2 regions of the Starkeya nomas genome follow, and region 2 is predicted to be linked to the other one. Evidence: riboswitches for the same ligand, from Rfam matches in the RefSeq annotation. Region 2 holds a riboswitch; the other holds the start of a gene.
What was found. Region 2 has a riboswitch for cobalamin ahead of metE (5-methyltetrahydropteroyltriglutamate--homocysteine S-methyltransferase). Riboswitches for the same ligand answer to the same signal wherever they lie in the genome.

Region 1: another riboswitch for cobalamin. It lies ahead of STARVERO_RS10670 (CbtB domain-containing protein); the one in region 2 lies ahead of metE (5-methyltetrahydropteroyltriglutamate--homocysteine S-methyltransferase).

Annotation. Positions count from the first base shown of each region.
Region 1 is NZ_CACSAS010000001.1:2,189,342-2,201,371, forward strand. It holds gene cobN (cobaltochelatase subunit CobN) at 1-2,639, opposite strand, end outside; gene cobW (cobalamin biosynthesis protein CobW) at 2,828-3,889, opposite strand; cobalamin riboswitch at 4,002-4,209, opposite strand; cobalamin riboswitch at 4,278-4,496, shown strand; gene STARVERO_RS10670 (CbtB domain-containing protein) at 4,530-4,715, shown strand; gene STARVERO_RS10675 (CbtA family protein) at 4,735-5,460, shown strand; gene STARVERO_RS10680 (HupE/UreJ family protein) at 5,511-6,128, shown strand; gene cobU (bifunctional adenosylcobinamide kinase/adenosylcobinamide-phosphate guanylyltransferase) at 6,144-6,656, shown strand; gene cobO (cob(I)yrinic acid a,c-diamide adenosyltransferase) at 6,661-7,275, shown strand; gene STARVERO_RS10695 (TM2 domain-containing protein) at 7,414-7,662, shown strand; gene STARVERO_RS10700 (cobyric acid synthase) at 7,688-9,172, shown strand; gene cbiB (adenosylcobinamide-phosphate synthase CbiB) at 9,200-10,177, opposite strand; gene recQ (DNA helicase RecQ) at 10,304-12,030, shown strand, end outside.
Region 2 is NZ_CACSAS010000001.1:1,605,263-1,617,292, reverse strand. It holds gene zigA (zinc metallochaperone GTPase ZigA) at 1-742, opposite strand, end outside; gene STARVERO_RS07785 (acyl-CoA thioesterase) at 870-1,625, opposite strand; gene metE (5-methyltetrahydropteroyltriglutamate--homocysteine S-methyltransferase) at 1,622-3,991, opposite strand; cobalamin riboswitch at 4,104-4,308, opposite strand; gene STARVERO_RS07775 (NAD(P)/FAD-dependent oxidoreductase) at 4,463-5,788, shown strand; gene STARVERO_RS07770 (MFS transporter) at 5,804-7,057, opposite strand; gene STARVERO_RS07765 (hypothetical protein) at 7,054-7,452, opposite strand; gene STARVERO_RS07760 (TonB-dependent receptor) at 7,456-9,639, opposite strand; gene STARVERO_RS07755 (helix-turn-helix transcriptional regulator) at 9,911-10,873, shown strand; gene STARVERO_RS07750 (helix-turn-helix domain-containing protein) at 10,889-11,776, opposite strand; gene STARVERO_RS07745 (TonB-dependent siderophore receptor) at 11,984-12,030, shown strand, end outside.

The DNA.
Region 1 (12,030 bases), 580 kb from region 2:
AGCGGGTTCTCGTCCGCCGTCTCCTCGCGCCGCGCCACCGCCCGCAGCGCGGCGTCGAGCAGCGCGATCTGCGCCGGAAACAGGTCGCGGAACAGGCCGGAGATGCGGAACGTCACGTCGACGCGCGGCCGTCCCAGCACGGCGGTCGGCAGCACCTCGATGCCGGTCACGCGCCCGGTGGCGGGGTCCCAGGTCGGGCGGGCCCCGATCAGCGCCAGCCCCTGCGCGATCTCCTCGCCGCCGGTGCGCAGCGTGGCGCTGCCCCACAGATCCAGCACCAGCGCGCGCGGCCAGTCGCCATGCGCCTGCGCATAGGCCCGCAGCACCTCCTCGGCCGCCAGCCGCCCGAGGTCCATGGCGGTCGGCGTCGGCAGGGCGCGCGGGTCGCTGGCGAACAGATTGCGCCCCGTCGGCATCACGTCGGTGCGCCCGCGCCCCGGCGCGCCGGCCGGCCCGGCGGCGACGCGCCGCCCGTCCAGCACGGCGAGCAGCCCGTCGCGCTCAGCCTCGCCGCAGACACCCCGGCCATAGATGTGGAAGCCGTCCTTGAGCCGCATCTCCTTGATGTCGCAAAGGAAGGCATCGATCTGCTTCAGCGCCTCATCCGGCTCGGCGCCCGTCGCCAGCCCGGCATCGCGGGCAAGGCCGGTGCGCTCGGCCTCCTCGACGATCAGCCGTGCCAGCCGCTCGCGCCGGCGCCGGTCCAGCCCGTCGGCCTGCGCATATTCGTCGACGAGGCGTTCAAGTTCGGCCGCCTCAAAGGCCAGCCCGGCTTCGACGGTGGGCGGCGGCAGGTGGCCGAGCGCCACCGCCGCGATGCGCCGCTTGGCCTGCGCCGCCTCGCCGGGATTCGACACGATGAAGGGATAGGCGACGGGGAGCGCGCCCAGCACCAACTCCGGGAAACACGCTTCGGTCAGCGCCACATGCTTGCCCGGCAGCCATTCCAGCGTGCCGTGCGCGCCCATGTGGACGAGGACGTCGGCCCCGCCTTGCAGCCACAGCCCGAAGGCGAGCAGCGCGTGGCGCGGCGGCAGGGCCGGGTCATGATACTGCGCCCGCCGCTCGGCCCGGCTTCCACGGTCCGGCGCGAGGGCGACGGTGACGTTGCCGAAGCGCCGCGCCCGGAAACGGAAGGCGCCGTCGATGAGGTCTGGATCGTCCTCCGGCGCGCCCCAGGCGGCCTCGACGGCGGCGATGGCGGCGGGCGGGAGGGTTGCCAGCCAGTCCCGATAGTCGGCGAGCGGCAGCGCCGCATCCCCGACGTCATGGCCGGGCTTGTCCCGGCCATCCACGCCTTCCTCCCGATCAAGTCGTGGATGCCCGGCCCGAGGCCGGGCATGACGGTCATCCTTCGGGACCGCCGCCAGCCGTTCCACCAACTCCCGCTCGTCCGCCGGCCGGTCCTCGAGCCGGTAGCCGGCGGCGGCGAGGTCGTCCATCAGCGCCAGCACGCTCGCCGGCACGTCGAGCCCCACCGCCCAGCCGGTGCGGCCGGGGGCGCCGGCGTAATCGGGCATCAGCACGGTGACGCGCCGGGAGTAGCGCTCCGTAGCACCGAGTTGCACCAGCGCTGCTACGCGTTTTGCTACCTGCTCGATACGGTTGCATTCCGCCCGATTCACCAGCCCGGCGAATCCCGGCACGGCGGCCGCCGCCGTGTCCGGCGCCTTGAACGAGACGGCCCCGGCGAGCACGCGCCCGTCGAGTTCGGGCAGCACCACATGCATGGCGAGGTCGGCGCTGGTCAGCCCGCGCACGCCCTCCACCCAGGCCTCGCGCCGGGTGGTGGCGACGACCGCCTGCAGGACCGGCACCCCGGCGGCGTCGAGAACGGTTTCCTCGCCCGGATCGGCGGCGGCGAAGGCGGTCAGCGTGACGATGGCGGCGGGATCGAGAGCGGCCAGCGCCTCCTTCAGGAAGGCGATGGAGGTCGGCTCCTTCAGGCTCGCCACGAAAATCGGCTTCGGCGTCAATTCCTTGGCGGCGAGAGCGGTGCACAGCGCGTCCACCGGCGCGGTGTCCCCGGCCAGTTCCATGGAGCGATAGAAGATGACCGGAACCGCCCGCCCCGCAGCCTCCCCCTCGCCTTCCCAGGCGTGGAAACCCGCCAGCGGCACCGGCACGGGAGGCGTCGGGGCGAAGGTACGGCCGGCATGCAGGGCCAGCCGCTCCAGCAGCGCGCGCATGTTCGCCGGCCCGCCGGCGCGGAAATAGCCGAGCAGCGCCTCCAGCTCCGCCGGCGGCAGCGTCGAGGCCTCCGCGAGCCGTGGATCGTCGCGATCCTCGCCCGGCAGCACGGCCAGCGCGAAGCCGCGCGCCCTTGCCTCGGCGCTCAGCCGGTCGACGCCGTAGCGCCACCAGTCGAGCCCCCCGAGCAGGCGCACGACGACGATCCGCGCATGAACGGCCACGCTGTCGATCCACAGATCGACCGACATCGGATGCCGGAGATCGCGCAGATTGGCGAGGCGCAGGCTCGGCAGGCCGGCATCCTGCGCCCGCGCCAGCGCCGAAGCGAGGCCCATCAGGTCGCTGTCGGCGAAGGACACGACCACCACCTCCCCCGGCATCTGGCCGAGATCAACCGGCTCGACGAGATCGTCGAGGCTGCTCGAGGTGGTGGTGAGGATGTGCATGGCCGGCCTCGCTCAGAAGGCCGTCATGCCCGGGCATCGCCCGGGCATCCACGACTTCTTCATCGGCCAAAGACGTGGATGGCCGGAACTCGGGCAAGCCCGAGTTCCGCACTCTAGAGACAGAAGTAGGCAAATGCCGACTTCGGAACACGTCCGGCCATGACGTCGCGCATGGGCGAGGCGCCCGATCACGCGACCTCCCGTTCCCCGGCGAGGATGGCCTCCACCTTCGCCCGATCGAGGCCCTTGAGGCCGATGGCGACGAGCCGCCCCACACGCGGTTCCGCGCCCCATGCGCGGTCGAAATGATGCGCCACGCGCGGGCCGACCGCCTGCACCAGCAGGCGCATCGGCTTGCCGGCGACGGGCAGGAAACCCTTCACCCGCAACACTTCCGCTTCCTCCGCCGCGCGGGCGATGCGGGCGGCGAACTCCGCCGGATCGGCGATCTCGGGGACCTCGACGACGAAGCTGTCGAAATCGTCGTGATCGTGCTCGGCCTCATTGTCGTGATGGGTCCTGCGGTTCTCGATGTCGTTCTCCGTGCCGACGCCGAGCCCCATAAGCACCACGGGGTCGACCCGGCCTTCGGTAACGCTCACCACCCGCACGCCCCTGGGCAGCTCGGCGTCGAGCGCCGCCCGCGCCCTGGCCTGCCCGGCCGCATCGATCAGGTCCGCCTTGGTGAGGATCACGAGGTCGGCGCAGGCGATCTGGTCGTCGAACACTTCCTCGATCGGGTCGTCATGGTCGAGCGAGGCATCCGCCGCGCGCTGCTGGCTGAGCGCGTCATGGTCATGCGCCACGCGCCCGTCCGCCAGCGCCGCGCCGTCCACCACCGCGACCACGCCGTCCACCGTCACCCGGCTCCTGATCGCCGGCCAGTGGAAGGCCTGCACCAGCGGCTTGGGCAGCGCGAGGCCGGAGGTCTCGATCAGGATGTGGTCGACCCTGGGCGAGCGCGCGAGAATGGCGTCGAGCGCGGGCACGAAATCATCCGCCACGGTGCAGCAGATGCAGCCATTCGCCAGCTCGACGATGTTCTCCTCCGGGCAGGTGTCGATGCCGCATCCCCTAAGGATCTCACCGTCGATGCCGACATCGCCGAACTCGTTGACGATCACCGCCAGCCGCTTGCCCTTCACGGTTTCCAGCACGTGGCGGATCAGCGTCGTCTTGCCGGAGCCGAGGAAGCCGGTGACGATGGTGCACGGCACCCGGTCGAGAGGGGTCGGGGCGGCGGTGTTCATGCGGCGTCTCCACGAAAATCCAACGTTCGCGGGATGCGCCGGTCGCGGAAGGATTTCCGCGCGAAGCCGCGGGAGGCGCGGCTCTGCCTGACTGCCGGGCACCCCGCCGGCACGCACGACCGGACCGCCGGCAGGTCTCCTGGCTCGCGGGTCGTCGCCTCGTCGCCGCCTTCCCGGAGAATTCCCCAGTGGCTTCCGGCTGAGGCTCGCCGCTTACAGTTGCGGGGGCAGCCGCGGAATTGGAGCGCCTTCGGGCCTCCGCACCGCATTCCCTCTTCGTCCTTCCCCGGAAGGAAGGAACCGACGGTCGGGGCCACTAAAGGAGTGCCCATGCGAATTGTCAACGCGACCGGCGGTCGAGCCGGTTGCGGTAGCCGGCGGCTGGACTATAGTCGCCGGAGTCGTCGGTTCCCGTGATGCGCACGGGACGCAAGACGGGAACGCGGTGGGGCGGAAACCTTCCTTCAAGGTCGACGCCGAATCCGCGGCTGCCCCCGCAACTGTAAGCGGCGAGCCCTTCTCCAACAGCCACTGGCGGCAGCGCCGGGAAGGCGGGGAAGGGCCGAGACCCGCGAGCCAGGAGACCGGCCGGCGACGCAACCCGCACAGATCCTCGGGTGGAGGGTCAAAGGAGCCGACCATGCCGACCCAGAACAGCCACAGCGCGGCTGCTTCCCACGAATCCATCGCCTCGCGCACCATCCAGATCACGTTCGCGGCGCTGCTTGGCGTCTTCGTGCTGGGCGGCGTGGGCTTCTCCCACATCAGCGCCGTGCACAACGCCACGCACGACGTCCGCCACGCGACCGCCTTCCCCTGCCACTGACCGTTACGGGGGACGCATCATGTCGCTTTTCAGGACGATTCTGTTCGTCGCCGCGCTGGCGGGCATCGGCACGGGCCTCGTCGGCTCGGCCGTCCACATCTTCACGACCGTTCCGCTGATCCTTCAGGCGGAAACCTTCGAGGGTTCCGGCGAGGCGGAAGCCCCGGCACCTGCGGAAACCGCGACGCACGAGCATGCGCCGGGCACCGCCGAGCACAGCCACGACGCCGACGAATGGGGCCCGGCGGACGGCTTCGAGCGCAACGCCTACACCGTGCTCGCCATGGTGCTGACGGGCTTCGGCTTCGGCCTGCTGCTGGTCGCGGCCAGCGAGCTCGCCGGCGGGCTGACCGGCTGGCGCCAGGGGGTCATCTGGGGTCTGGCGGGCTTCGCCGTGTTCACGCTGGCACCGGGTCTCGGCCTGCCGCCGGAGCTGCCCGCCATGCCGGCGGCCGACCTCGCGGCGCGTCAGGTTTGGTGGGTCGGCACGGCCGCGGCCACCGCGGCGGGCCTCGCCCTCATCGCCTTCGGCCGCACCCCGATGCTCGCCATTCTCGGCGTCGCGCTGATCGTGGCGCCGCAGATCATCGGCGCGCCGCAGCCCGCGAGCCACGAGAGCCCGATCCCGGAATCGCTACACCACAGCTTCGTGGTTGCGACCATCGTAGCGAGCTTCGTCTTCTGGTCCCTCCTCGGCGGGCTCGCCGGCTGGTTGCGGCCGCGTCTCGCGACGCCCGGCACCTGACCTTATTTTTCAATGACTTGCCCTTCATCGAGAAGGGCCAAGGAGCCTCGATGAACCCGATCCTTCGGCGCGCCGCCGTCCTTCCGACCGCCGCGCTCGCGCTCGTCGCCTCGTCCCCGGCCTTCGCCCACCATGCCATGGGCGGCGAAATGCCCTCGACCTTCGGCGAGGGCTTCATTTCCGGCCTCGCCCATCCGGTGATCGGTCCCGACCACCTCGCTTTCCTCGTGGCGGTGGGCGTCGCCACCGCGCTGGGCGGCATGCCGCTGTGGCTGCCGATTGTCTTCGTCGCGGCATCCGCCGTGGGCGTCGGCGTCCACCTCTCGCTCGTCAACCTTCCGGCGGCCGAGCTGGTCGTCGCCGCGAGCGTGCTTCTCGCCGGTTTCCTGCTGGCGCGCGGCGAGCGCGTGGCCACGGGCGCGTGGGCGGCGCTGTTCGCTATCGCCGGCCTGTTCCACGGCTACGCCTATGGCGAGTCGATCGTCGGCGCCGAGCCGACGCCGCTCTACGCCTATCTGGCGGGCCTCGTCCTGATCCAGTCCGCCCTGTCGATCGGCGTCGCCCTGGTCGCCAGCCGTGCTGCCTCGGCCCTCGCTCCGCGCCTCGCCGGCGCGGCGGTGGCCGGCATCGGCTTCGCGGCGGTGATCGGCCAGGTCGTTCCGGGCTGATCGGACGCCTCAGCCGTGGCGCTCACCCTCGTCCTCGGCGGCGCCCGCTCCGGCAAGAGCCGGCACGCCGAGGAACTCGTCGAGCGTCTCATGCCGCCGTGGACCTATATCGCGACGGCGCAGGCCTATGACGACGAGATGGTGGAGCGCATCGCGCTCCACCGCTCGCGGCGCGGCGCGGAGTGGCGCACGCTCGACGCCCCGCACGACCTTGCGGACGCGCTGAACGGCCTGCCCGCCGGGCGGCCGGTGCTGGTCGACTGCCTCACGCTCTGGCTGACCAACCGCATGCTGGCCGACGGCGACGTCGCGGCCGAGAGCGCCGCACTCGTCGAGGCGCTGGCGGGGCATGGCGGCCCGGTGATCGTCGTTTCCAACGAGGTCGGCCTCGGCATCGTGCCGGACAACGCGCTGGCCCGCCGTTTCCGCGACGCGCAGGGCCGCCTCAACCAGATGGTTGCGCAGCGGGCGGACCGCGTGGTCTTCATGGTCGCCGGGCTGCCCATGAACGTGAAGGGATCGGGGTGACGGAATGAGCGACATCTCCCCGGAAGAGGCCGCGCGCCATCGCGCCAAGATGGAGAAGCGCAAGGCGGTTCAGGACGCGGAAGTCGCGGAGAAGACCGCCGAGAAGGGCCTGCTGATTGTCCACACCGGCGCCGGCAAGGGCAAGTCCACGGCCGCCTTCGGCCTCGCCCTGCGGGTGCTCGGGCATGGCGGGAAAGTCGGCGTGGTGCAGTTCATCAAGGGCGCCTGGCATTCGGCGGAGCGCGATGCGCTTGCGGCTTTCGGCGACCGCGTGGAATGGCACTCCATGGGCGAGGGCTTCACCTGGGAGACGCAGGACCTCGCCCGCGACATCGCCGCCGCCCGCCGCGCCTGGGACAAGGCCCGGGAACTGATGGCCGACGAGAACCTCGGCCTGCTGATCCTCGACGAGCTGAACATCGCGCTGCGCTATGACTACCTGCCCGTCGAGGAGGTGGTGACGGTCCTCGCCGCCCGCCGGCCGGACCTCCATGTCGTCGTCACCGGCCGCAACGCCAAGCCGACGCTGGTCGAGGCCGCCGACCTCGTGACCGAGATGGGGCTGGTGAAGCACCACTTCAAAGCCGGGGTGAAGGCGCAGAAGGGCATCGAATTCTGATGCGCGCGGCCCCCACGCGCCCGGAACCGGCACAGCCGGGGAATTGCACCGTGCGATCTCGCAATTCCCCAGCGGCATTCCTATGTCATGCGCGGCGCCGGATATTGCGGCGTGGTTTCGTCATGGAGATGCGCACCGATGCGCTCGGCTCCCGTCGCCTATCTGTTCTGGTTCTTCTGCCTCGTGGGCATATGCGGCATCCACCGTTTCTATGCCGGCCGCTACTGGACGGGCGCGCTGTGGCTGCTCACCGTCGGCCTTCTGGGCATCGGCCAGCTCATCGACCTGTTCCTCATCCCCGGCATGATCCGCGAAGCCAATCTCCAGTATCGCGTCGATCACCTGGAAGCGCGGGACTACCGCGAGCCGGGCACCCGTCACGGCTGACGCCTCTTCCGCGCGAGGGCGCGCGATGAACGCCCCTCGCGCGCCTTCCGCCCCCCCGCGCGCCCTCATGTTCCAGGGCACCGGCTCGGATGTCGGCAAGTCGCTGATCGTCGCCGGCCTCGCACGCGCCTACACCAATCGCGGGCTGAAAGTCCGCCCCTTCAAGCCGCAAAACATGTCCAACAACGCCGCCGTCACCGCTGACGGTGGCGAGATCGGTCGCGCGCAGGCACTGCAGGCGCGGGCAGCGCGCGTAGCGCCTTCCGTCCACATGAACCCGGTGCTGCTGAAGCCACAGAGCGAGATCGGCGCGCAGGTCGTGGTGCAGGGCCGCGCGCGCGGCACGGCGAAGGCGAGCGAGTACCAGAAGCTCAAGCCCTCGCTGATGGCAGCGGTGCTGGAGAGCTACGGAAAGCTCCGTGCGGAAGCCGATCTCGTGCTCGTCGAGGGCGCCGGCTCGGCGTCCGAGATCAACCTGCGGGCCGGCGACATCGCCAATATGGGATTTTGCCGCGCGGCCGATGTGCCTGTCATCCTGATCGGCGACATCGACCGGGGCGGCGTCATCGCCAGCCTCGTCGGCACGCATGCGGTGCTGCCGGCGGAGGACGCGGCGATGATCCGCGGCTTCCTCGTCAACCGCTTCCGCGGCGACCCGGCGCTGTTCGCCAGCGGCATGGAGGAGATCACCCGGCGCACCGGCTGGGAAGCGCTGGGCCTCATCCCCTTCTTCCCCGATGCCCGCCGCCTGCCGGCCGAGGACGCGCTCGGCCTCGACGCCGCGGCGCAGGCCAAGCCGGAGGCCCACATCCGCATCGCCGTGCCGCTCCTGCCGCGCATCGCCAATTTCGACGATCTCGACCCGCTGGATGCGGAGCCCTCCGTCGAGGTACTGCGCATCCGCCCCGGCACGGCTCTGCCGGGCGATGCCGATCTCGTCATCCTGCCCGGCTCGAAGTCCACCATTGCCGATCTCGAGGATTTCCGCCGGCAGGGCTGGGACATCGACCTTGCCGCCCATGCGCGGCGTGGCGGGCGGGTGCTGGGCCTGTGCGGCGGCTACCAGATGCTGGGCCGCTCCATCGCCGATCCCGAAGGCATCGAAGGACCGCCCGGCAGGGTCGCGGGTCTCGGCCTGCTGGACGTCGAGACGGTGCTCGCCGGCGAGAAGCGCCTCGTCGCCGTCACCGGCATGGCTTCCGGCGCGCCTTTCTCCGGCTATGAGATGCATATGGGCGTGACGGAAGGGCCCGGCCGCTCCCGTCCTTTCGCGCAGATCAACGGCGAGGGGCCGGAAGGCGCGGTCTCGGCGGATGGCCGGATCACCGGCACCTATGCGCACGGCCTGTTCGCCGATGAACGCCAGCGCGCGCTGTGGCTGGCGACGCTCGGCGCCGCGCCGAGCGATCTTCGCTACGAGGAGGGCGTCGAGGCGACGCTGGATGCCCTCGCCGCGCATCTGGAGCTGCATGTCGATCTCGACCGGCTCATGGAACTGGCCGGCGGATAGCCCAGCACCCGCCGGCCGGAATCGGCCTCACCAGTTCCAGGCCACCAGCGCCAGCGCCGCCACCAGCCCGATCATCACCGCGTCGGCCGCGCGATACAGCCTCAGCGCGCGGCGGATGTCGTCGGCCGTGCACGCGCGCCGGCCGCCCTCTCCCATCACGCCGTCCACCGAGAGCGCACCGCCATAGTAGCGCGGCCCGGCTAGCCCGATACCGAGCGCGCCGGCAAGCGCCGCCTCCGGCCAGCCGGCATTGGGCGAGCGGTGCTTCTTCGCGTCCCGCAGCATCGCCCGCCAGGCCCCGCTGGGAGAGGCCCCACGCACGAATACCGCGCCCGCCACGATCAGCAGGCCGGCAAGGCGCGAGGCCGGCAGGTTGATCAGGTCGTCGAACCGCGCCGAGGCCCAGCCGAAATCGCCATGCCGCGCGTCGCGGTGGCCGATCATGCTGTCGGCCGTGTTCACCGCCTTGTAGATCGCCCCGCCCGGCAGCCCGCCGATCACCATCCACAGCGCCGGCGCGACGATGCCGTCGGAAAAATTCTCGGCGAGGCTCTCGATGGCCGCGCGCGACACGCCGGCCTCGTCCAGCCTTTCCGGGTCACGCCCGACGATGTGCGAGACCGCCTTCCGCCCGGCCTCCAGCCCCTCGTCGAGTCCGTCGGCCACGCGCCCCACGAAATCGTGGAGACTGCGCTGGGCGAACAGGGTCGAGCCGAGCAGGGCGACGCCGAGGAACCCGAACGGAACCGAGAGAAGCATTTTCTGGGCGAAGCCCGCCGCCGCCCCGCTCGCCACGATGATGACCACCAGCGCCGCGATCCCGGCGGCACGCCGCCAGCCGGGCGGGTCGCCATCGCGGTTGATCGTGCCGTCCAGCGCGCCGATCAGCCGCCCGATCCACATCACGGGATGACCGAGGAAACGCACGAGAATGTTCGGATAGCCGAACGCAGCCTCGCACAGCAGCGCCGCCAGCGTTAAACCAAGGGTGAGTTCGAGCGCCATCGGAAGTGATTCTCAGGAAAGCTCGCGAATCCGGCGGATGCGCGGGACCACCATTTCCGCCCATGCGCCCGCCATCAAGACCCTTCGCGCGGCTTCCCGCGCCATCAACCGGACGACGCCCGCCGCATGAACATCCCGCTCACCTCATCGCACGGCATCCTGCCGCCCGACGTCGAGGAAGCCAAGCGCGCGCGGCTCGCCGAAGTGTTCGGCTTCGACCGCTTCCGCCCCGGCCAGCAGGACGTGGTGGATTCTGTCCTCGCCGGAGTGCCGACCCTCGCGGTGATGCCGACCGGCGCCGGCAAGTCGCTGTGCTACCAGCTACCCGCCCTGGTGCTGGGCGGCCTCTCCATCGTCGTCTCGCCGCTCATCGCGCTGATGGACGACCAGGTGAACGCGCTGAAGCTGCAGGGTGTTGCGGCAGAGGCCATCCACTCGGGAAAATCCCGCGAGGAGAACGTCGCCATCTGGCGCCGTGTCGCGGCGGGCGAGATCCGCCTGCTCTATCTCGCCCCCGAGCGGCTGCTGACCGAGCGCATGCTGGCGGCGCTGTCGCGCCTGCCGCTCGGCCTCGTCGCGGTGGACGAGGCGCACTGCATCTCGCAATGGGGCCATTCCTTCCGCAACGAATATCTCGGGCTCGGCCGGCTGCGCGAGATCTTCCCCGGCCTGCCGCTCGTCGCGCTGACCGCCACCGCCGACCGGGCGACGCGCGACGACATCGTCGAGCGGCTGTTCGGCGGGCAGGCGCGGGTCTTCGTCTCCGGCTTCGACCGGCCGAACATCTTCATCGGCATCGAGCCGAAGAAGGATCCTGCGCGGCAGATCGAAAGCTATGTGCGGGCGCGCGACGGCGTCTCCGGCATCGTCTACCGCATCTCGCGCAAGAAGGTGGACGAGACGGCCGAGCGTCTGGCCGGCGCCGGCATCCGTGCCCTGCCCTACCATGCCGGCATGAGCCCGGAAGCGCGCGCCGCCAATCAGGAGGTCTTCCTCGCCGAGGACGGCGTGGTGATGGTGGCGACGGTCGCCTTCGGCATGGGCATCGACAAGTCGGACGTACGCTACGTGCTGCACGCGGACGCGCCCGGCACGCTGGAAGCCTATTATCAGGAGATCGGCCGCGCCGGCCGCGACGGCCAGCCCGCCGAGGCGCTGCTGCTCTATTCGGCGGGCGACATCGCCACCCGGCGCCGCTTCCTCGACGAGGAGCCCTCCCCGCCCGAACGCAAGATGGTGGAGGCCCGCCGGCTCGACGCCATGGTCGGCTTCTGCGAGGCGGTGACCTGCCGGCGCGCCGTTCTGCTCGGCTATTTCGGCGAGCGGGCGAAGGCCTGCGGCACCTGCGACGTCTGCCGCGACCCGCCCAAGGTGGTGGATGCCAGCCGGGACGCCCAACTCGTGCTGCGGCTCGTGCGCGCCACCGGCGAGCGCTACGGCGCGGCCTATATTGCGAGCGTCGTCACCGGCCAGCGCAACGACCAGATCTGCGCACGCGGCCATGACCGTCTGGCCGATTTCGGCGCCGGCGCCGACAAGCCGGCGACCGAATGGCGCGCGCTGCTGCGCCAGCTCGTGGCGACCGGCGCTCTGCATGCCGACCCCACCCGCTTCGGCGCCCTCACCCTCGCCGAGACCGGCCTCGCCGTGCTCGACGGCACCCGCGCCTTCACCCTCGCGGCGCCCGCCAAGCGGCGGCGGGAGCGCTTCGCGCGCGGGGAAGGTGGACCGGAGCTGGCGCCGGCCGAGGCGGCGCTGCTCGGCAAGCTCAAGGCGCTGCGCCGCGAACTGGCCGCCGAGCGCGGCGTGCCGGCCTATGTGATTTTCGCCGACCGCACGCTGGAGGAGATGGC
Region 2 (12,030 bases):
AGCCGTTCAGCTCCTTGAACCAGGTCGGGTGCTCGTGCGCCTGCTCGAAATCGAAGCGCCCGGTGCCGAGGATGTCCCTCAGCGGGACATTCGCCTGGTCGGTCTCGATGATGAGCGCGTCAGGGTTGAGCGCCTTCACCACCGCCCGCACCTCGCTGCGGCGGGCGGGCGCGACGTCGGACACCTTGTTGAGCACGATGACGTCGGCGAACTCGATCTGGTCGGTGAGCAGGTCGACCAGCGTGCGCTCGTCATCCTCGCCTGCCGTCTCGCCGCGGTCGCGCAGGAAGTCGCGGCTGCCGAAGTCCCGCAGCAGGTTCGCCGCGTCGACCACCGTCACCATCGTGTCGAGCCGGGAGACGTCGGAGAGGGAGAAGCCTTCCTCGTCGCGGAACTCGAAGGTCGCGGCGACGGGCAGAGGCTCGGCGATGCCGGTGGATTCGATCAGCAGATAGTCGAAGCGGCCCTCGCCGGCGAGGCGGCGCACTTCGGCCAGCAGATCGTCGCGCAGGGTGCAGCAGATGCAGCCATTGGTCATTTCGACCAGCTTCTCCTGCGTGAGCGAAAGGTTGGCGCCGCCCGAGCGCACGAGTTCGGCGTCGATGTTCACCTCGGACATGTCGTTGACGATGACCGCGACGCGCAGGCCCTCTCGATTGGCGAGGACATGGTTCAGCAGGGTGGTCTTGCCCGCGCCGAGGAAGCCGGAAAGCACCGTTACCGGAAGGCGAGAGTCGGACATTTATGCGCGCTCCACTTGCATATTGATACATTATATCATTTGCACGGGAGGGGAGATCGATCAAGCTTGGGAAGCTGGCGGGGACACCGGAGAGTGACCCCGCCAGCCGTCATAATGCCGCGTTTCGTCAGGACGCGACGGCGACCGGCCGGTGGTCGGCATCCACCGCCACCATGACGAATTCGCCGGTGCCGCAGAGATGGCGCTCGCCGGTCGCGAGGCTTTCGGACCACAGGCGGACGGCCACCGTCATCGAGCTGCGGCCGGTGCTGGCGAGCCGGGCCTCGACCTCGGCCACGTCGCCGGGTGTGATCTCGTGGCGGAAGTCGACACGCCGGGAGGAAGCCATCACCACCGCCCGGCGGGCGTGGCGCGTCGCCACCACGAAGGCCGCCTTGCCCATCGTCGCGAGGGCGCTGCCGCCATGGAGGCTGCCGTAGTGGCTGGTCTGCTCGGGCATGACCAGATCGGCCATGCGCAGCACGCCGGGTTCTTCCGGCGCCGGTGGGGGCGGTGGCGGCATGGGCGCGGGCGTACCGACCGCGACCATGTCCAAGGTCCCGCGCGTGCAGCGCCGCCGCTCGCCGGTCAGCGGCGCCTCGGAGACGAGCTCGACCTCGACGCTGAGCGAGCGCCGCCCGACCCGCGCCACCCTCCCGGTCAGCTCGACGATCTCGCCGAGCCGTGCCGGCGCGACGAAGTCGATCCGCTCGCAGGAGGCCGTGACGAAGTCGGCGCGCGCATGCCGGGCCGCCGCGATGAAGGCGACCCGGTCCATATGCGCGAGCGCGGCGCCGCCGAACAGCGTGCCGTGATGGTTGGTGGCGCCCGGGAAGACGATGTCGACGAGACGCGTTTCTCCCGGGCTCGCGCGTCCGGTCATTCCGCCGCCCGCGCCGTACCGGGGCGCAGGCGCCGGGCGGCTTCCACCATGTTGACCAGTGCCGGGCGCACTTCCTCCCATTTGCGGGTCTTCAGGCCGCAGTCGGGATTGACCCAGACCTGCTCCGGCCGCAGGCGCTGCGTCGCCCTGACGAGGAGTTCCTCCATCTCCTCCACGCTCGGCACGCGCGGGGAGTGGATGTCGTACACGCCGGGCCCGATCTCGTTCGGGTAGCGGTAGCTCACGAACGCCTCGAGCAGTTCCATCTTCGAGCGCGAGGTCTCGATGGAGATGACGTCCGCGTCCATCGCGGCGATGGCGGCGATGATGTCGTTGAACTCCGAGTAGCACATGTGGGTGTGGATCTGCGTCGCGTCGGCGACGCCGGAGGCGCAGAGGCGGAAGCTCTCGACCGCCCAGCCGAGATAGGCGTCCCAGTCGGCGCGGCGCAGCGGCAGCCCCTCGCGGATCGCCGCCTCGTCGATCTGGATCATCGCGGCGCCGGCCTTCTCCAGGTCCGCCACCTCGTCGCGAATGGCGAGGGCGATCTGCCGGCAGGCAAGGCTGCGCGGAACGTCGTCGCGCACGAAGGACCAGTTGAGGATCGTGACCGGCCCGGTGAGCATGCCCTTCATCGGCTTGTGCGTGACCGACTGGGCGAACTTCCACCATTCCACCGTCATCGGCGCCGGCCGCGCCACGTCGCCGAACAGGATGGGCGGGCGCACATAGCGCGAGCCGTAGCTCTGCACCCAGCCGTGCCGGGTGAAGGCGAAGCCCGAGAGCTGCTCGCCGAAATACTGCACCATGTCGTTGCGCTCGAACTCGCCGTGAACGAGCACGTCGAGGCCGATCTCGTCCTGCCAGCGGATCGCCGCCGCCGTCTCCTGCTTGAGGAAGGCCTCGTAGGCGGCGTCGCCCAGTTCGCCCTTGCCGTGCGCGGCGCGCGCCTTGCGCACCTCGGCCGTCTGCGGGAAGGAGCCGATCGTCGTGGTCGGGAACGGCGGCAGGCGGAGCCGGTGGTGCTGGGCTTCCGCCCGAACGGGGAAGGGGCTCCGGCGCTGAGTCATGTTGGGCGTCACTGCGGCGAGGCGGGCCGCCACGGCGGAGCTGTGCACCTTGGCCGAGGCCCGGCGCGCATCGGCGGCCGCGCCCGACGCCATGAGCTTGCTAAGCACCACCTCGCGCCCGCCGGCCAGCGCGGTGGCGAGGGTGGTCAGCTCGTCCATCTTCTGCACGGCGAAGGCGAGCCAGCTCTTCACGTCCGGGTCGAGCTCGATCTCGCGTTCGAGATCGATGGGGACGTGCAGCAGCGAGCAGGAGGGGGCGATCTCCACATGATCGGTACCACGCCGGCGCACCACCGGCTCCAGCGCGTCGAGCAGCTTCGGCAGGTCGGCGCGCCAGACGTTGCGTCCGTCGATGACGCCGAGGGAGAGCACCAGCCCGGCCCGCGCCTTTTCCGACACCGGCCGCAACTGCTCCGGCGCGCGGGCGAGATCGAGGTGCAGCCCGGCGACCGGAAGCGCCAGCGCCGTGTCGAGATTGTCGCCCAGCTCGCCGAAATAGGCGGTGAGTATGATCTTCAGCCTCGGCAGCGCGTGGGCGAAGAAGCCGTAAGCCTCGCGCAGGGCGGCGCGCGTCGGCTCGTCGAGGTCGAGCACGAGGCAGGGCTCGTCCATCTGCACCCATTCCGCCCCGGAGGCCGCCAGCCGGCGCAGCACCTCGACATAGACCGGCAGCAGGTCGCCGAGCAGGCTCAGCGGGTCGAGGCCGGGATCCTTCGCCTTGCCGAGCTTGAGGAAGGTGACGGGGCCGAGCAGCACCGGCCGCGTCTGGTAGCCGAGGGCCTTCGCCTCGCGATACTCGTCGACCGGCTTGGTGGAGGCGAGGGTGAAGCGCTGCCCGGCGGAGAATTCCGGCACCATGTAGTGGTAGTTGGTGTCGAACCACTTGGTCATTTCCAGCGCCGGCACCCCGTGCCCGTGCTCCTGGCCATGGTCATGCCCGTGCGCGCAGGCTCCGGCAGCGCCCTGGCTGCCGCGCGCCATGGCGAAATAGGTATCGAGCGAAACTGGCCCGCCGGACCAGCCATAGGCCTTGGGGATGGCACCGACCATCACGGCGGTGTCGAGCACGTGGTCGTAGAGCGAGAAGTCGTTCGACGGGATGTTGGTCACGCCGAGCGCCTTCTGCCGCGCCCAGTTAGCGGCGCGCAGGCGCGCGGCGGAGTCGAGCAGCGTCTGCGCGCCGCTCCGGCCCGCCCAGTAGTCTTCGAGCGCGGCCTTGAGTTCACGGCGCGGACCGATCCGCGGCGTGCCGAGGGTGGAAACCGGCACCGTGCCGGACGAGTATGGGAAGTTCATCGGCTAACCCCATGAAAATGGGGGCAAAGGCCGAGCGGACGCATAGGCGCGTGCGGGCCGGCGCGATGAGCCGGCGGACGCGCGAACGCACCACCGGGACACCCCGCCCAGGGACGACTATGGTGCCGTGGCAGGTCTCCTGGCTCGCGGGTCGTCGCCTTCGTCCGGCCTTCCCGAGGCAGGATGCCTCAGTGACGCGAAATGGACGTCGGCTCGCCGCTTACAGTTGCGGGGGCAGCGCCGGCCTTGCCCGAAGGCGCACCGGCTTCCCTCTTGGCTCCGGTTGAGGCCGGAGAACCACGACGCTGCGAAGATGAGCCGGCGGCGGCCGGATGTCAATGAATGATATAAGGACATCTTTATGTCCGCATATCGAAACCATCCGTCGCGGTCGATCTTGTCGTTTGACGCCGGCGGGTCGAACGTGGCCGGCGTTCGGCCACGGTACCTGGAGTCGGAAAGGAGCCTGCCATGTCGGCGACGCACGCTGAGGACAGCCGCCATCACCTCGTTGTCGTCGGTGCAGGCTTCGGCGGGCTCGAGGCGGTCCACCGGCTGGCGGGCGCGCCGCTGCGCATCACCCTGATCGACCGGCGCAACCATCATCTGTTCCAGCCACTGCTCTATCAGGTGGCGACGGCCTCGCTCGCTACCTCGGAGATCGCCTGGCCGATCCGTCACCTGCTGCGCCGCCGCCGCGAGGTCACGACCCTGCTGGCGACGGTCGCGGGCGTGGACAAGCAGGCGCGCCGGGTGCTGCTCGATGACGGTTCCTTCCTGTCCTACGACACGCTGGTTATCGCGACCGGCGCGCGCCACGCCTATTTCGGCCATGACGACTGGGAGTCCTTCGCGCCGGGCCTGAAGACGCTGGAGGACGCCACCACCATCCGGCGGCGCATCCTGCTGGCGTTCGAGCGCGCAGAGCGCGAGGCCGATCCGGCCCGCCGCAAGGCCCTGCTGACCTTCGTCATCATCGGCGCCGGCCCCACCGGGGTCGAACTGGCGGGGACCATCGCCGAGCTGGCGCACATGACACTCGTGGACGAGTTCCGCAGCATCGACACGCGGGAGGCGCGCGTCGTGCTCATCGAGGGCGGCCCGCGCGTGCTGGCGGCCTTTACGGAGGACCTGTCCACCTATGCCCAGCGTTCGCTCGAAAAGCTCGGCGTCGAGGTCGAGCTGGGCAGCCCCGTCACCGAATGCACGGCGAACGGCGTTGTCTATGGCGGAAAGACCGTGCCCGCCGCCACCATCATCTGGGCCGCTGGCGTTCAGGCTTCCCCGGCGGCGGAGTGGCTCGGCGTCGCCGCAGACCGCGCCGGGCGCGTGCAGGTGGAGGCGGACCTCACGGCGCCGGGCAACCCGGAGATCTTCGTCATCGGTGATACCGCCGCCGTCGTCGCGCCCGACGGTTCGCCCGTTCCCGGCATCGCCCCGGCGGCGAAGCAGCAGGGCGGGCATGTCGCGCAGACCATCCGCGCCCGGCTTGCCGGGCAGTCCGGGAGCTCGCCGTTCCGCTACCAGCATGCCGGCAGCCTCGCCACCATCGGCAAGCGGCTGGCGGTGATCGACTTCGGGCGGATCAAACTCCGCGGCGCCCTCGCATGGTGGATATGGGGTCTCGCCCACATCTACTTCCTGATCGGCGTCCGCAACCGTCTGAGCGTTGCCCTGAGCTGGCTATGGATTCATACGCGCGACCAGCGCAGCTCGCGCCTGATCACGCAGGGGAGCGCATCGCCGAAGCCCGCGGCTTCCATGCCGGCAAGGACAAGCGAAGGGGCGGAGCTCTGAGGCGTCGTCGGCGGCTCAGGAGGCGGGACGCGCCGCCTGTCCGGCGTCGAGCTGGCGGCGCGTGAACAGGACGGCGGCCAGCGAGAGTGCCGCCGACAGGGCGAACAGCGCGCCGTAACCGATGCGGTCGGCGATGATGCCGGCGAGGCTCGAGCCGACGAGGTAGACCACCAGCTGGGCGCAGGCGAGCACGGTGAAGTCGGTGCCCGGCTGGTCCTTCGATGCCACCGCCATGAACAGGCTGTAGAGTGCGACGATCTCCATGTAGCGGATCAGCGTCTGGAAGGCGGCGGCTCCGAACAGGGTCGGCCAGCCGGTCACCAGATCGAAGGCGTGGAGCGCGAACAGGGCGAAGCACACCGTGCGCAGCCCGCCCAGCAGCGTGAGCACGCCCGGGGTCCCCAGGCGCAGCAACAGCACCGCCGCGAGGCCGGAGCCGACGAGCCCGGCAGTCGCCGCCGCGCCGCCCGAGAGATAGCCGACGATGTCGAGCGGCACGCCGCGGTCGACGAGATAGGGGCCCTCCATCGCCTTCACGAAGCCCTCGCTCGCCCGGTAGACCAGCGCGACGATCAGGATCTCGCGCGCCTCCGGCCGGGCCCAGAACGCCTTGAGCGACGGGCGCGGCCCTCCCGGCGCGACATCGTCGCTCTCCCGCATGGCGAAGGCGGCGGCGAGGGGGAGCAGCGAGAGCGCGGACATGGTCCAGATCATCGGCCGCCAGCCGAGGTGATGGTAGATGACGAGGCTGAGCGTGCCGCCGATGACGACGCCGAAGGCCACCGCGCCGCCCTGTATGGCATTGCCGAAGGGCCGGTCGCGCACCGCGAGCTGGCGGGTGGCGTAGCCGTCCGTGGCGATGTCCTGCGTCGAGACCAGCAGCGAGATGACGAAGCCGATGGCGAGGAACGCGCCCGTGTCCGTCGGCTCGATGAAGGCGAGCAGCCCGATGGCGAACACCGTGCCGGTCTGGGTGATGAGGATCCAGCCGGCACGATGGGCGCGGGCGATTGGGCGCAGCCGGTCGACCCGGGAGGCCCAGAGGAATTTCAGCACCAGCGGCAGCATCAGCACCGACAGCAGCCCGATGGCGGTGCGCGAGACGCCCTGCTCGCGCATGATCGGCGGGATAGCGGCCACCAGCAGGTAGCTGGGGATCGACTGGGCGAGATAGAGCCCCGCCAGCACGATGAACAGGCGCAGCCGGCCGATGGGCGGCGTCCCGGCCTCGCCGGGCAGGGGGCGGGCCTCTGCGAGTTCCCCGCTCATAGGGGATGTGTCTCCGGCTGCGTCGTGCGTGAGGGCCGGTGCCGCTCCACGAAATCCCGCGCCGTCGCTTCATCCGGCGAGGCGAGGAAAGGGAACGACCACAGCCGGCGGAACATCACCGCGCTCTCCTCGGTGGCGCCCGGCCGTACCATCGCGCAGGCGCGGCAGCGCTCCTCCATCTGTGCGCGGGTGCGCTTGAACCACAGAGCCTGCCCCTTCTCGCCCTCGCGCGACAGGGCGGGGCCGCCGCCGAAAATCGCCAGCAGCACAAAGGGGTGCGCCATCAGCGCCAGTCGCTCCAGCGCGGCGAGATAGGCGCGCTCGTCGTCGGCGGCGTAGGGCTGGTGGAAGCGGAGCACGGCGAGGTCCCCCGCCTCGATGTCGAGCGAGACCATCGGTCAGAAGGTCTTCGAGAAGCCGACCGTGATGGTGCGGCCCCAGCCATAGACGTCGTAGCTGCGGGTGGCGCTCGCCGAGGGGTTCGCATAGGTCTCGTCGAGCAGGTTGTCGACCGAGACATAGAGCGTGCCGCCGGCGAAGGGATGGGCGAGGGCAGCGTTCAGCGTGGCGCCGCCGTCGATCTCGAAGGTCTCGGTGCCGTCGAAGCGGTCGCGCCCGCTCCAGAACTCCACTTCGAGACGGACCACCGTCCCTGTGTCGAAGCGGTAGTTCCCGTACACGGTGCCGCGGAACGGCGTGGCGATGCGGTTGTTGGGCAGCCACGCGTCGATCGTGCCGTCGCCGTCCGAGTCCCACTCGCCCTCGCGCCAGGCGAGGTTGGTGCCGAGCGCCAGATTGCTGGTGACCTCGTATTCGCCGGTGAACTCGACGCCGTAGGTGATCTCCTTCGACTGGCCGATGGTGTTGGTGGAGGCGACGAAGTTCACGCCCTCGTCCGAGGTCGAGTAGTAGCCGGCGAGGCTGCCCCGGAAGCGGCCGAGGCTGCCGCGCACGCCGATCTCGTAGTTGTTGACGATCTGCGCCTCGATGCCGAGGTCGTCGAAGCTCACGCTCATCTGCTTGGGGCAGGTGTAGGGGATGGGGCGCAGCCGGGCGCCGAGATAGCAGCCATAGGTGAGGATCTGCGAGGTGCCCTGCGCGCCGGCGCGGCGGGTGAAGGCGCCGATGTCCGGCAGCGCGAAGCCCTGGCTGAAGCCGCCATAGATGTCGATCGTGTCGGTCAGCTTGTAGGTGGCGCCGATGTTGAAGGTGGCGGCGGAGTAGTCGTAATTGCCGCCGGTGACGGCGAGTTCCGGCAGCACCGCATAGCCCAGCCCCGGAAAGCCGAGGAAAGCGGCGGGGCGGGTGAAGTCGTTTACCTCCACGTCGAGATATTCGTAGCGCATGCCGCCGCGCACCACGAGCCGTTCGCCGATGGGGAGCTGGAGCTGCGCGAAGCCGGCATAGGTCATCTGGTTGAGCGGCGTGAACACGTCCTCGCCGTTGGTCAGCGTCTGCCAGGTGTCGTCGTGGACGATGTCGGTGCCCCAGGTCAGCTTCGCGCCGTCGAGAATGGGAAGCGGCGTGTCGACGGTCAGGTTGAAGCCGGCGCGCTCGGAGTAGAGGACCGTCTGGTTGTAGGGCGAAGTCGGGCTGCCGAGATTGCCGGAGTAATAGACCATGAAGTTGTTGTTTATGTCGAACTCGCTGTAATTGAAGCGCTTTCGAATGTCGTTGTAGTAGGCGAGCATGCTCAGGTCGCCGAGTGCGAAGGCGCTGTCGGTGTAGCGCAGCGAGAAGGACTTGGTGTCCTCCAGAACGCTCTCGCCGCTATAGGGATTGCCGATGTCGGGCGCGGCGAAGGGGCCCGAATAGTCGGTCATCCACTGCGGATCCTGGTTCAGGTAGATCCAGTTCGCCTGCGCCTCGATGCGCTTGCTGGCATCGAAGTCGTAGCCGATCTTCCCGAGGAAGTTGCCGCGTCCGTAATTGTCGCCGCCGCCCTGGCCGAGCATGCCGTCGGAGGGCAGCAGGCGGCCGTTGCCGTCATAGGTGTTGTTGGCGAAGGCGCCGGTGGCGGTGACGAGGTAGTCGAAGCCGCCCGGCGCGCGGCCGGAGACCGTGCCGGAGATTTCCGGCGCCAGCGACTCGCCCGGCTTGGCGGTGAAGGCGCGCAGCGCCGTGTTGATCGAGACGGTAGGCGCGCCGTCCGTCGGGCGCTTGGTGATGAAGTTGACCGTGCCGCCGGTGGCCCCGGCGCCGTAGGTGCTGGCGGCGCCCGCCACCACCTCGATGCGCTCGACCGAGTTGAGGTCGATGAGCGCCAGCAGCCGCGAGACGTTGCGCAGCGGGATGTTCATCGGCACGCCGTCGATCATCACCAGCAACTCGCGGCCGCGGAACGTCTCCGAGGCGCCGGAGATCGTCTGCGTGGACACGCTGTAGCCGGGGATCAGCTTGGCGAGCACCGCCGCGGGATTGTTGGTGAGCTGGAGCTGCTGCTCGATCTCGTTGCGCTCGATGACGCGCACCGTCTGCGGCACGTCGCTGATCGGGCGGTCGGCGCGGGTCGCCGTCACGGTGACGGTATCGAGATCGATGGTCTCGCCGCCGGCGGATTCCTGGGTCTGTTCCCGTGCCATCTGGGCGAGCGCCGGCGCCGCTGCTACGAGCGAGAGAAGACTGAACGAAGCCAGAAGCAATCCGCGCGAGCGAGCGATCATATCTTTGAACAATTCTGATAAGGCAGCTCATGCCCGAAAGGCAATTGCGCCGAGTTGCGTGTATCGCTCTTCTAGATACTGTCGTATACGATTTGCTTGGGCAGACGCGAAACGAAATATGGACTAAAGCGAACTCGGTGACTTAAGATCGTTCTGTCGCGTTAGGGCAACATCTTAGAAATATTCCATAATGAGCGAGCGTTATGAGCCGGTCTGGTTCACGACCGAGGGCGTGCCTCCCCGCCGGCGCGCGGAGGCGGTGGCCGAGGCTTTCGCGCGGCTGATCGGCGACGTCGCGATCGACTTTCCGCTGCGGCCGCGCAGGCCGGTGCGTATGGTGCATTGCGCCCTGCCGGGCGCGCTGATCACCACCTGCATCGAGCTGCGCGCCCATCTGCGTCTCGGCGAGGGGGCGACCGGCGGCGACGTCGTCCTCGCCCGGCCGGTCGGCGGCGCGATCCGGGTGCGGCAGGGCGGGCGCGAGGCGGTGGTGGTCGAGCGCGACGCCACGCTGATCTCGCTCGGGCAGCCCTTCGAGATCGACGCCACCGGCGCGGAGCGCTTCGATTTCCTGCGTATCGCGGCCCCGGCGGTGGCGCGGCGGCCGGCGCTGGCACCGAGCCTGCTGCAGCCCGCCCTTGCCACCGACAACCGGCTGGTGCTGCTCACCCACTATGCCGGCGCGCTGCTGCAGGGGATGATCCCCCTCGACACCGAGCGCCATGCCCGGCTTGCCGGCAATCATCTGCGCGATCTTGCCGGCACGCTGTTCGGCCTCGACGAGCCGGTCGACGCGGCGTTGAGCCCGGCGGTCCGCCTGGCCGCGGTGAAGGAGCAGGTTGAGCGCGAGTTCATGCGTCGCGACCTGTCGGTCGAGACGGTCGCGCAGAGCCAGGGCGTGACGTCGCGCTATGTGCAGAAGCTGTTCGCCGGGGAGGGCACCACCTTCACCCGCTATCTGCTGGAGCGGCGGCTGGATGCGGCCCATGCGGCCCTGCGCGGCGCGGGCCGTGGCGCGATCGGTGCCATCGCCTTCGACGCCGGCTTCGGCGATCTCTCCTATTTCATCCGCTCGTTCCGGCGCCGCTTCGGCGTCCCGCCCTCGCAGGTGGCGCGCGCATCCGGCGCGACGCCCGATTCCGATCGCCCCTGACCAGCCGCCGCGCGGTCAGCCGCGCCGGTCGCGACGCCAGGCAGCCGGGGGTGCGCCGAGATTCTGCCGGAACACCCGGGTGAAATGCGCCTGGTCGCAGAAGCCGGTGGCGACGGCGACCTCGGTCAGCGACATGCCGGTGTCGAGCAGCAGCCGCTGCGCCCGCTTGAGGCGCGCATCGGTCTGCCACTGGTGCGGGGGAACGCCGGTGGCGGCCTTGAACGCATGGCTGAAATAGCTGGAGGATAGGCCGACGAGCTGCGCCAGCTCCTCCAGCCGAATAGCGTCCGCGCAATGGGCGTCGATGTAGTCGATCACGCGGCGCAGTTGCCAGGAGGCGAGGGCAGAGCGCTTGCGCCCGGCGCGTGGGCTGGACCGCAGGAAATCGATGAAGAACGCGGTGGTCAGGCTGTCGCCGTACAGTTCGTGGAAGGCGAGGGGCGTCTGGCATTCCGCCGCGATCATGTTGGCGAAGGTCATGAGCCGGTCGTCGGTGAACATCAGCCGGGGCGTCTCGAACGCCTCGCGGGAGACCTCGTCGGCGAGCCGCGTGCGCAGCGCCTCGGCGTCGAAATGCAGGTCGAGGTGGCGCAGATAGGTCGTGCTGGTGAAGCGCGACCAGAGCGGCATGCCGGCCGGGATGAAGCTGATCTGGCGCGGCGCGTGGCGCTTGGGCACCTGCGCGTGGCCGGGGGAGAGCAGCAGCTCGAATTCGCCGCCCGTCTGGTCCAGCAGCACGAAGAGGCGGGGATGCTCGGAGATGTATTCCGCCCGCGCGCCGACCGCGCCTTCCGCTTCCCACAGCTCGACCAGCACACCGTTCCACGAGCGGCGGTGGCCGTCGGTGAGCACGGAGATGCCCTCACGCCGTGAGGTCATGTTGGGGATGAACGCTGCGGACATCGCTTTCCTCGCTCTCCCGACTGGAATGCCTGATCGGTCGTGTCACAAACAAACCAAAAACGTACAAGATGTGACAGAGACGGACAATCATCTAGAAGCATTGATTGTTACGAGATGCCAAACGCATCTGGCGAACATCGAAGGATATACCTCTTTTGAATGTTTCCGAGCTGCGCGTCACTTGCAGGTTTATTTGGAACGTTTGCAATGTATGGGAAGTCCTTCAAGCTCCTGCTGCTGAGCAGCACTATGGC